2 regions of the Dietzia cercidiphylli genome follow, and region 1 is predicted to be linked to the other one. Evidence: predicted binding sites of a transcription regulator. Region 1 holds the regulator's gene; the other holds the start of a gene.
What was found. Region 1 encodes LexA, which represses DNA repair genes until DNA is damaged. Its sites were predicted from a motif close to CGAACANNTGTTCG; they were not measured.
Positions count from the first base shown of each region.

Region 2: a site for LexA is predicted at 3,645-3,658, ahead of ABD250_RS07980 (CoA transferase subunit A). Genes of this name have one in related genera too.

Region 1 is NZ_BAAAQG010000002.1:126,346-132,061, reverse strand. It holds gene ABD250_RS00640 (malate synthase G) at 1-811, opposite strand, end outside; gene dapF (diaminopimelate epimerase) at 930-1,856, shown strand; gene hflX (GTPase HflX) at 1,871-3,319, shown strand; gene lexA (transcriptional repressor LexA) at 3,359-4,027, opposite strand; gene nrdR (transcriptional regulator NrdR) at 4,734-5,189, shown strand; gene hrpA (ATP-dependent RNA helicase HrpA) at 5,248-5,716, opposite strand, start outside.
Region 2 is NZ_BAAAQG010000007.1:349,512-355,227, forward strand. It holds gene ABD250_RS07955 (muconate/chloromuconate family cycloisomerase) at 1-65, shown strand, start outside; gene catC (muconolactone Delta-isomerase) at 217-501, shown strand; gene ABD250_RS07965 (acetyl-CoA C-acetyltransferase) at 633-1,844, opposite strand; gene ABD250_RS07970 (IclR family transcriptional regulator) at 1,904-2,689, opposite strand; gene pcaD (3-oxoadipate enol-lactonase) at 2,779-3,561, opposite strand; gene ABD250_RS07980 (CoA transferase subunit A) at 3,688-4,455, shown strand; gene ABD250_RS07985 (3-oxoacid CoA-transferase subunit B) at 4,452-5,081, shown strand; gene ABD250_RS07990 (malate dehydrogenase) at 5,241-5,716, shown strand, end outside.

The DNA.
Region 1 (5,716 bases):
CCATGATGGTGGAGACGGCGGACTCCAGGACAACGTCCTTGACGCCGGCGGAGTCGGTCGATCCGATCGGTGAGTCGGCGTCGATCTGGACCTCCACGTGCAGGCCGTTGTTGCGCAGGAGGACCGAGGTCGGGGCGGCGCCGTCGCCCAGGTAGCCGACGAACTGTGCGGGATCGGCGAGGCCTGTCGTCGCCCCGTCGGCGAGTGTCACCTGCAGTCGGCCGTCCACCACGGTGTAGCCCGTGGTGCCGACGTGACTGCCGGAGTCGAGCGGCGCGGCGTCGTCGAGGAACTCGCGGGCCCAGGCGATGACGCGGTCCCCGCGGACCTTGTTGTAGGAGGACCCCTGCTCGGCCCCACCGGACTCCGGGATCGCGTCGGTGCCGTAGAGCGCGTCGTACAACGAACCCCACCGGGCGTTGGCGGCGTTGATCGCGAAACGCGCGTTCATGATCGGCACGACCAACTGGGGGCCCGCGACCGTGGCGATCTCGTCGTCCACGTTCTGAGTGTTGACCTGAACGGAGTCCGGCTCCGGGACCAGGTAGCCGATCTCCTGCAGGAACGCACGGTAGGTGGCCGGGTCGATCGGGGCGGGGTTCTCGTTGTGCCAGGAGTCGATCCTCGACTGCAGGTCGTCGCGGACGGCGAGCAGCTCGCGGTTGCGCGGGGCCAGGTCGGTGAAGATCTCGGAGACTCCCGCCCAGAACGCGTCGGGATCGACCCCGGTGCCCGGGATCGCCTGGGTGTTGACGAAGTCGTACAGGACCTCGTCGACCTGGACGTCGCCGACGGTGATGCGTTCGGACATCGATGCTCTCCTCACATAGGGACCGTTCTCGCCTCCGACTGTAGTGCCCCCCTGCCGAGGGATCATCCGGGTTTTCCGCAGCGTGGAACGGCGGTCGGATTGGCTAGGATCTGATGGCATGACACCCGCGCCCCCGACCGCCACTCTCGACGGCCTCGCCTTTATCAAGGGGCACGGAACGCTCAACGACTTCGTGGTCCTGCCCGACGACCACGCGGAGGTGGACCTCGACGAGGACCTGGTGCGCGCCGTCTGCGACAGACGGGCCGGCCTCGGCGCCGACGGGGTGCTGCGCATCGCCACCGCGGGTGCACTGGTCGACCAGGGCGTCCTCGCCGTCCTCCCGGAGGGCGTCGACGCCGCGGACTGGTTCATGGACTACCGGAACGCAGACGGATCGATCGCGGAGATGTGCGGGAACGGGGTCAGGGTGTTCGCCCACGCCCTGGTGGCGACCGGCAGGGTCGGGGCCGGCCGGATCCCCGTGGGCACACGATCCGGTCCTCGGCCCGCCGATATTCTGATCCATGACGGTGACCAGGCCGTGGTCCGTGTGGACATGGGCGAGCCCCGGCTTCTCGGGGTCTCGTCCGTGGAGCTCGGTGGCCGGGTGTACGCCGGACTCGCCGTCGACATGGGTAACCCCCACCTCGCGTGCGTGGTCCCGGGCCTGGGGGCCGACGGGTTGCGCGAACTGCCGGTGCACGAGGCGCCCGAGTTCGACACCGGCTTCTTCCCCGCCGGCGTCAACGTGGAGATCGCCACCCCGCTCACCGACGGTCGGGTGTCGATGCGCGTCCACGAGCGAGGATCCGGGGAGACGATGTCCTGCGGCACCGGAATCGTCGCCACGGCCGTCGCGGCCCTCGCCGACGCCGGACAGGCCACCGGTGACGTGGTGGTGTCCGTTCCCGGGGGAGAGGTCGCGGTGGCCCTGACCGGCGTGGGTTCCACTCTGACGGGGCCGTCCGTGATCGTCGCCGAGGGGCGGTACCGGCGACCGCTACCCGCGCGCCGCACGGAGGCGTCCCGACCGGAATTGTGAGATGATGCCGGTGAATGACTATCGATGACACCGCCCCTGACCGGGCCACACGAGACCATGACCCTTCGGTCGGAGAATTCCAGCTCGAGGAGCGCTCCTCGCTGCGCCGGGTCGTCGGGTTGTCGACCGAACTCCAGGACGTCAACGACGCCGAGTACCGCCAACTCCGCCTCGAGCGGGTCGTGCTGGTCGGGGTCTGGACCGAGGGCACCGCCGCCCAGGCGGAGGCCGCGATGGCCGAGTTGGCACAGCTCGCCGAGACCGCAGGCTCCGAGGTCTGCGACGCGCTGATCCAGCGCCGCGACAAGCCGGACCCCGCCACCTACATCGGTTCGGGGAAGGCCAAGACCCTGAAGGACGTGATCACCGCGACGGGGGCGGACACGGTGATCTGCGACGGCGAGCTCACGCCGGGTCAGCTCATCGCGCTCGAGAAGGTCGTCAACGTCAAGGTGATCGACCGCACCGCGCTGATCCTCGACATCTTCGCCCAACACGCGACCAGCCGTGAGGGTAAGGCCCAGGTGTCCTTGGCGCAGATGGAGTACATGCTCCCGCGACTGCGTGGCTGGGGTGAGGCACTCTCCCGGCAGGCGGGTGGCCGGGCGGGCAGCAACGGAGGCGTCGGACTCCGTGGTCCCGGTGAGACCAAGATCGAGACGGACCGCCGCCGAATCCGGGAGCGCACGGCGAGGCTGCGCCGTGAGATCAAGGGCATGAAGCAGGCCCGGGACACCAAGCGGCATCGCCGTCGCGCCACCCCGGTGCCGTCGATCGCGATCGCCGGGTACACCAACGCCGGGAAGTCGAGCCTGCTCAACCGCTTGACCGGTGCGGGCGTACTGGTCCAGAACGCACTGTTCGCCACGCTGGACCCCACCACACGGCGGTCCGAGCTCCCCGACGGGCGGGTAGTGGTCTTCACAGATACGGTCGGATTCGTCCGACACCTCCCGACCCAGCTCGTCGAGGCGTTCCGCTCGACGTTGGAGGAGGTCGTGGACTCCGAGCTGCTCCTGCACGTGGTCGACGGATCGGACGCCTTCCCCCTGCGCCAGATCGAGGCCGTCCGCACCGTCATCAACGACGTCGTGGAAGAGCAGAAGGCCGAGAGGCCCCGCGAACTCGTGGTGATCAACAAGGTCGACGTCGCTGACCCGGTGGTGTTGACGGAACTGCACCACGCCCTGCCGGACGCGGTCTTCGTCTCGGCGGCGACGGGTGAGGGGTTCGACGAGCTCCTCGACCGAATAATGCGGGTGGTCGCCTCCGGGGACACGGAGGTCACACTCGAGATCCCGTTCACCCGGGGTGATGTGGTCTCCCGTGTCCACGCGGAGGGCGCCGTGGTGGACGAGGATCACACGAAGGACGGCACGAGGATCGTGGTCCGGCTTCCGGCCTCCGTGGCCCGAGAGCTCGGGGAGTATCGGGTCCCCGGATCCCGTGACGGTGTCGCCTGACCCCGTCGACGGATCAGGCGACACCCGGTTCCGGCCGGTTCAGAGCTTGCGGAAGACCGTGACGACCTTTCCGAGGATCGTCGCGTGCTCCCCGGGAATCGGACTGAACGACGGGTTGTGGGGCAGGAGCCACACCCCGCTCGAATCCCGGCGGAAAGTCTTGACCGTGGCCTCCCCGTCGATCATCGCCGCCACGATCTCGCCGTTGTCCGCGACGTTCTGACGGCGCACCACCACGTAGTCCCCGTCACAGATCGCGGCGTCGATCATCGACTCGCCGACCACTCTGAGCATGAACAGGTCCCCGGAACCCACCAGGTCGGAGGGGAGGGGGAAGACCTCCTCCACCGCCTGCTCGGCGAGGATCGGACCGCCGGCCGCGATCCGCCCCAGGACAGGGACGTAGACGGGTTCCACGGCCCCGCTGGGACGCGTCTCCTCCTGGACGGGCGCGCGACGACCTCGGGACCGCTGCCCCGGGACGCCGTGGACGTCGACCGCCCGCGGCTTGTGCGGATCACGGGTCAGGAAGCCCTTCTTCTCCAACGTCCGCAACTGGTGGGCCACCGAGGAGGTCGACTGCAGACCGACGGCGTCACCGATCTCTCGGATGCTCGGGGGATAGCCCCGGTCCTTGACCGTGTCGTGGATGTGCAACAGAACGCTCTTCTGGCGGGTCGTCAGGGCCTCGAAGTCGGGCTTGGGCATGTGGGGGTCCCTTCGGCGAATGGGTGTTCGACGTCGCTATCTGTGTACACCCTACTGCCCGTCGGACGTGAGCGCCACACAGGTGTTCGAAGAAATGTCGCCACGAATGTCGACTCTGTCGGACCCGCGTGATACAACTCTAGGCAGGTTCGGGTTCGAACAGATGTGCACAACAAGGCACACGGGCGTGCGAATGAGGTTCGCACACCGTATCGAGTTGGGAGTTCTCATGACCGTTATGGAGATGCAGCCACGATCGCGTCCCTCCGTGCCCTGGACGGAGGTCTGCGTGACCGATCACGACCGGCCCGTTTCGTCCAGGGTGCATCCCCGCCCTGATGCCGGGGCCCGTCCCGTCATCCGCACGCTCGACCGGGGGCGCCAGACGGCCACGCGGTCGGTGGCGCCCGGACGGCGAGTGCTCGTCCGCCCCGCGTCCGCGGAAAGGGTCAGGGCATGCGGTAGCGAGGCGAGGTCGAGTGCGCCGGTGGTGGACGATGTGCCGACGTGGGCTCTGGTGGCCTGTGGAATCGTCTTCGGAATCCTGATGCTGCTCGCGTTGGCACTCCTGGGCGGGCCCGCCTACGCGTGACCCACGGTATCGCCTCCTAGAATGGACCCGGGACGGCGGCCCGTCGCCCCCGCGCCGCCGTCGGCTCCGGCCGGCGGAGCGGTTCGGACCAGGTCGACGAATGGCGAAGCTGGAATGTACTGCCCCATATGTCACCACGAGGACTCACGGGTGATCGACTCGCGGTCGGTCGACGAAGGGCAGGCGATCCGGCGTCGGCGCGAGTGCCCCGACTGCGGACACCGGTTCACCACCCTCGAGACCCCGTTGTTGACCGTCCTCAAGCGCAACGGTGTGACGGAGCGTTTCAGCCGCGACAAAGTGGTCCGCGGTGTGCGACGCGCGTGCCAGGGGAGGTCGGTCGACGAGGACGCGCTCCGGCGGCTCGCGCAGCAGGTCGAAGACGCTGTCCGGGCCGGCGGCGCCTCAGAGGTCCCCGCTCACGAGATCGGGCTGGCGATCCTGGGGCCTCTACAAGATCTGGACGAGGTCGCGTATCTGCGATTCGCCTCCGTGTACAAACAATTCAGTTCCGCTGCGGATTTCGAGAGCGAGATCATCGCGCTTCGCGAACGGCACGCTGCTCACTAGTCCCGGTCCTCTCCGCGTCGCACCGGGATCGGTTCCTGTGTACGGGCGGTGTGAGGGCTCAACGCGCGTTCCGCCGGGAGAGCGCGGCGGCGACCGCCTTCTCGATCCTCTCGGCGGAGACCGGGCGCGCGGTACCCAGAGACTGCGCGAAGAGGCCGACACGGTATTCGGCCAACATCCACCGGAGATCCCGGGCTGCCCGCGCCCCACCCGGTCGTCGGCGGAGCGCCGCCGTCGCCTCCGCGACAGTGGCCTCCGACTTCTCCAACCGGGCGGCGAGCTCCCGGTACCTCGACGGTGACTTCTCCGCGAGGTCCAGCCTGAGGTCGATCGCCCTCACGTGGCGTTCCAGTTGCGGGAGGACCTCCGCCGGGTGTCGGGCGAGGAATCCCTTTCCCACGAGGAAGTCCAGAGCGGGCCTGACGTCGTCCGCGAGGTCGCGTGGTACCTGGTCCAGCCGGGCGGAGACCGACTGCGCGGCGACCAACGCCGGAAGGGCGGCGGAGATCGAGGCCGTGATGGCGGCC
Region 2 (5,716 bases), on a different contig from region 1:
CGGGCCTGGGCGTGGAGATCGACCACGACGCCGTCGAGAAGTTCACCCGTCGCCGACCCCGCTGACCCGCAGACCCGCCGACCCCGCTGACCCGCTGACCCGCAGACCCGCCGACCCCGCTGACCCGCAGACCCGCCGACCCCGCTGACCCGCAGACCCGCCGACCCACTGAACCGCAGAACCGCCGACCACTGAGAAGTAGAGGAGACCACCGAGATGGCACTGTTCCACGTCCGCATGGACGTCCACATCCCCCGCGACCTGGATCCGCAGGTGCGCGAGGACACCATCGCCCGCGAGAAGGCCTACAGCCAGGAGTTGCAGCGCTCCGGGACGTGGCGGGAGCTCTGGCGCATCGTCGGCCAGTACTCCAACATCAGCATCTTCGACGTCGAGTCCGGCGACGAGCTGCACGAGCTGCTCTCGGGACTCCCACTCTTCCCGTACATGGACATCGAGGTCATGGCGCTGACGAGGCACCCGTCGCGCATCGACGACTGACGCTCCGGCCGACCAGGTTCGGACGGGTGAACGGCCGACCTCTCCACGTCATGATCATCGTCAAGAGCGTTCCGCACATTTTCACTCGAACGATGTGTGCGGAACGCTCTTGACGATGCTGGAGGGGTCGGTCAGACGCGTTCGAACACCGCGGCCAGGCCCTGGCCGCCGCCGATACACATCGTCTCCAGCCCCCACTGGGCGTCGCGCCGCACCATCTCGTGGGAGAGCGTGGCGAGCATCCGGGCGCCGGTCGCTCCGACGGGGTGGCCGAGTGAGATCCCGGAGCCGTGGGGGTTGAGGTGCTCCGAGGCGGGGTCGATGTCCCACTCCCGCATGACGGACAGCGCCTGGGCGGCGAAGGCCTCGTTGAGCTCGATCACGTCGATGTCCGCCAGCGTCAACCCGAGCCGGTCGAGCGCTTTAGCGGTGGCGGGGACCGGGCCGATTCCCATCGTCTCCGGGGCGACACCGGCCACGGCCCAGGACGCCAGGCGCACGAGCGGGGTCAGGCCGAGCGAGGTGGCCCTGTCCGCCGTGGTGACCACGCACATCGCGGCACCGTCGTTCTGGCCCGAGGCGTTTCCGGCGGTGACGGTGGCCTCGGGGTCGGTCCGGCCCATGATCGCCCGGAGGCCCGAGAGCGCCTCGACCGTGGTGTCGGCGCGGGGGTGCTCGTCGGTGTCGACGACGAGGTCCTCCCCCCTGCGCTGCGGAACGGCCACGGGGACGATCTCCTCGGCGAACACCCCGGACCCTTGCGCGGCGACCGCGCGCTGGTGGGACTGCACCGCCAGCCGGTCCTGCTCCTCCCGGCTGATGCCGTACTCGCGGCGAAGGTTCTCGGCGGTCTCGATCATCCCGCCATCGATGACGTGGGAGCGACCACCGACCGTCGTGCGGGCGCGGCCGAGGCGGTCGATCAGCGAGACACCGTCACCCTTGATGCCCCAGCGGGGCGAGGGCGTGGCGTAGAACTCCACCTGGCTCATCGATTCGACGCCGCCGGCGACCACGAGGTCCACTCCGCCGGAGGCCACCTGCAGCGCGCCGGTGATCACCGCCTGGAGTCCGGAGCCACAGCGCCTGTCCAGTTGCATCCCGGGCACGTCGATGCCGAGCGGGGAGTCGAGGGCGGCGATCCGGCCGATGGCGGGACCCTCGCCGCCGGGCGAGCCCTGGCCCAGGATCACGTCGTCGACGTCCGTCCCGGTCAGGCCGGTGCGCTCGACGAGCGCGGTGAGCAGTGAGGTGGCCAGCGTGTTCGCGTCCAGATCGCGGAACACGCCGCCGAAGCGGCCGACCGGCGTGCGGAGGGGCTGGCAGATGACGACGTCGCGCATGGGTTCTCCTGGTGGTAGCCGAGGTGGTGAGTGTGGGGAGGGGTCTCAGTGGGAACAGGTCAACGAGTGACGGTCGACAGGTCCGCGGACAGTGCCCGGGCCGCGTCCACGACCACGGGGACGAGCTCGTGGCGGAGCTGGTCGATCGAATACCGGGCGGCGTGTGTGGAGACGTTGAGCGCGGCCACGACCCGCCCGTGACGGTCGCGCACCGGGGCGGCCAGAGATCTCAGGCCCGGTTCGAGCTCCTGGTCCACGAGCGCCCACCCGCGGTCGGCGACCGCCGCGAGTTCGGCGCGCAATCCGTCCGGGTCCGCGATCCCGTGCGGGGTGCGGACGCGCAGATCGGTTGCCGCCAGGTGGGCGTCCAGCTCCTCCGCGGGCAGGGCCGCGAGCAGGACCCTGCCCATCGAGGTGGCGAAGGCGGGGAACCGGGTGCCGATGGTGATCCCGATGTTCATGATCCGGCGGACCTGGACACGTCCGACATAGACGATGTCGTGCCCGTCGAGGACGGCGATCGACGACGACTCGTCGAGCCGTGCGCTGAGCCGTTCGAGGTGCGGCTGGGCCAGATCCGTCAGCGGCATGGCCGAGAGGTAGCTGTAACCCAGGTCGAGCACGCGGGGGGTGAGCCAGAAGGCCGACCCGGCGGTGTCCACGTAGCCGAGCTCGACGAGTGTGTGGAGGAACCGGCGCGCGGTCGCGCGGGTGAGTCCGGTGGTCCGGGCGACCTCGCTGAGGGTCTGTCGGGGGTGGTCGGCGTCGAATGCGGTGATGACGGCGAGGCCGCGGGCGAGCGACTGGACGAAGTCCGGGGACGGGGGTCGCTCGGGTGTGGGCACGGACCCGGACCCGGACCCGGACCCGGACCCAGCCGCGGACCCGGACCCGGGACGGGCCTCGTCGGCGGCGTGCTCGCCGTCCTCCGCGGTCACGCGGGCCCGGCCGAGGTCAGGTGTGCGCGCAGGACCCCGGAGACGCGCTCGGGCATCTCCACTGTGGGTACGTGGGCGGCGGGGGACAGGGTGACGAACTCGGCCCCCGGGATGCCCTCCGCGAGCTCGCGCAGCACCTCGGGTGGTGTGGAGGGGTCCTCGTCGCCGGCCACCACGAGGGTGGGGCAGGTGATCCGGCCGAGGTCGGCGCGGCCGTCCCAGACCGACAGGGCATCGCACGCGGCGGCGTACCCCTCGGCGCTGGTCGCCAGGATCATCCTTCGGAGACCGGCCACCAGGGAGGGATCCTCCTCGGCGCGTCCGGGGGTGATCCACCGCGCCACCACCGCGTCGGCGACGGCCGCGGTGCCACCCTCGCGGACCGCGGCCGCGCGGTCCGCCCATCCGGAGGGCTCGCCGAACCTCGCAGCCGTGCACAGCAGGGCAGCGGACCGGACCCTGGTGGGCTCGTGGACCGCGAGCCACTGGGCCACGGCGCCGCCCAGGGAGAGCCCGACCACGTGGACGTGACCCACGCCGAGGGTGTCGAGCAGGGCGAGGACGTCGCCGGAGAGGTCGGCGATCGTGCACGGCCCCGGAATGACGTCTGAGTTCCCGTGCCCTCGGTGGTCGACGGCGATCACCATGTGGTCGCGGGCCAGATCGCGCACCTGGGCGTCCCACATCGACCGGTCCGAACCGAGGGATCCGAGCAGTACTACGGCAGGGGCATCCGCTGAGGGCGGGCCGCTGACCTGGTGAGACAGGGTGGCGGGCATGGGATGGGTCCTTTCCTGGGGAGCGGCGGGTCAGTTCTGGCGCGGGTGACGTGAACCACGATACGCCGAAAGTGTACGTAGCGCGAACAGTTGTGCAACAGGCGAACAGGTCCTACGATGTGTGACATGACCAACAAGATCTTCTCGTCGGCCGCCGCCGCGGTCGCGGACATCCCGGACGGCGCCTCCCTCGCCGTGGGGGGTTTCGGTCTGGTCGGCATCCCCGCCGTCCTGATCGACGCACTCCTGGAACAGGGCGCCACCGATCTGCAGACCGTGAGCAACAACTGCGGCACGGACGGCTTCGGCCTCGGCACTCTCCTGGAGGCCCGCCGCATCACCCGCACCACGGCCTCCTACGTGGGGGCCAACAAGGAGTTCGCCAGGCAGTACCTGAGCGGGGAGCTCGAGGTGGAGCTGACGCCGCAGGGCACGCTCGCCGAGCGGATGCGATCCGGTGGGGCGGGCATCCCGGCCTTCTACACGCCGGCGGGCGTCGGGACGGTGGTCGCCGAGGGCGGACTGCCGCTGCGCTATGACGGCGACGGGGGAGTCGCCGTGGCCTCCGAGCCCAAGGAGGTCCGAGAGTTCGACGGGACCCCGTACGTCCTGGAGCGCGCGATCGTCACGGATTTCGCGCTCGTCCACGCCCATCGGGCGGACACGGCGGGCAACCTGCAGTTCCGCGGCACCGCCCGGAACTTCAACCCGGACGTCGCGATGGCCGGCCGCATCACGATCGTCCAGGCCGAGGAGATCGTCGCGGCCGGCGAGATCGACCCGGCGGACGTCCATCTCCCCGGCATCTTTGTCCAGCGGCTCGTCGAGGTCGGACGCCAGGAGACCGGCGTGGAGATCGAGAAGCTCAGCAGCAGGGGAGAGGACAGGTCATGAGCTGGACACACGAGCAGATGGCGGCACGCATCGCCACCGATTTCGTCGACGGGCAGTACGTCAACCTGGGGATCGGGATGCCGACACTGATCCCGGACCACCTACCGACGGGCGTCCACGTCACTCTCCATTCGGAGAACGGGATCCTCGGCGTGGGCCCGTACCCCACGCCCGAACAGCTCGACCCGGAGATGATCAACGCCGGCAAGGAGACCATCACCGCGGCTGCCGGGGCGGCGTTCTTCTCGTCGTCGGAGTCGTTCGCCATGATCCGGGGCGGAACGGTCGACGTGGCCGTGCTCGGCGCCATGCAGGTCTCGCAGTCCGGGGACCTGTCCAACTGGATGATCCCCGGCGCCATGGTCAAGGGCATGGGCGGGGCCATGGACCTGGTCCACGGCGCCGGCCGGGTGGTCGTGATGATGGACCACGTCACCCGCACGGGCGAGGCCAAACTCCTGGCGGAGAACTCCCTGCCGTACACCGGGCGCGGATGCGTCCAACGGGTCGTCACCGACCTCTGCGTCCTCGACATCTGTCCGGAGGGGTTCCGGCTCGTCGAACCCGCCCCGGGCGTCACGATCGAGGAGATCCGCGCCAGGACGGGCGCCGAGGTCCACACCTGACCGGACGTCCCGCGCGCCACGACCCGACCCCCGGCCCCGCGTCACCGATCGGCCCCGGGGCGAACAGCGGGTGTACGGCGGCTCGCGCGGTCAACAGGGTGCCGGTTCCTCACTACTGTGGGGACCGACCCCGTCGTCGCCAGAGGAAGGTCCCCGCGCATGAGCTCCACCGCCCCGGTCACCGTCACCGTCACCGGTGCCGCCGGAAAGATCGCCTACTCCTTGCTCTTCCGGCTGGCGTCCGGTCTGGTCTACGGCCCCGACACCCCGGTCCGCCTCCGACTGCTGGACATCCCGTCGGCCGTCACGGCCGCCGAGGGCGTGGCGATGGAGATCGAGGACTGCGCTCTGCCGCTGGTCGACTCGATCGAGATCACCGACGACGCGACCGCGGCGTTCGACGGCGCCAACGCCGCGTTCCTCGTCGGGGCCATGCCGCGGGGCAAGGGCATGGAGCGCTCCGACCTGTTGAGCGCGAACGGTGCCATCTTCCGCGACCAGGGACGCTCGATCAACGCCGGCGCCGCGGACGATATCCGCGTGGTGGTGGTGGGCAACCCCGCCAACACCAACGCCTACATCGCGCACAGGCACGCCCCGGACGTCCCGGCCGGTCGGTTCACCGCCCTCATGCG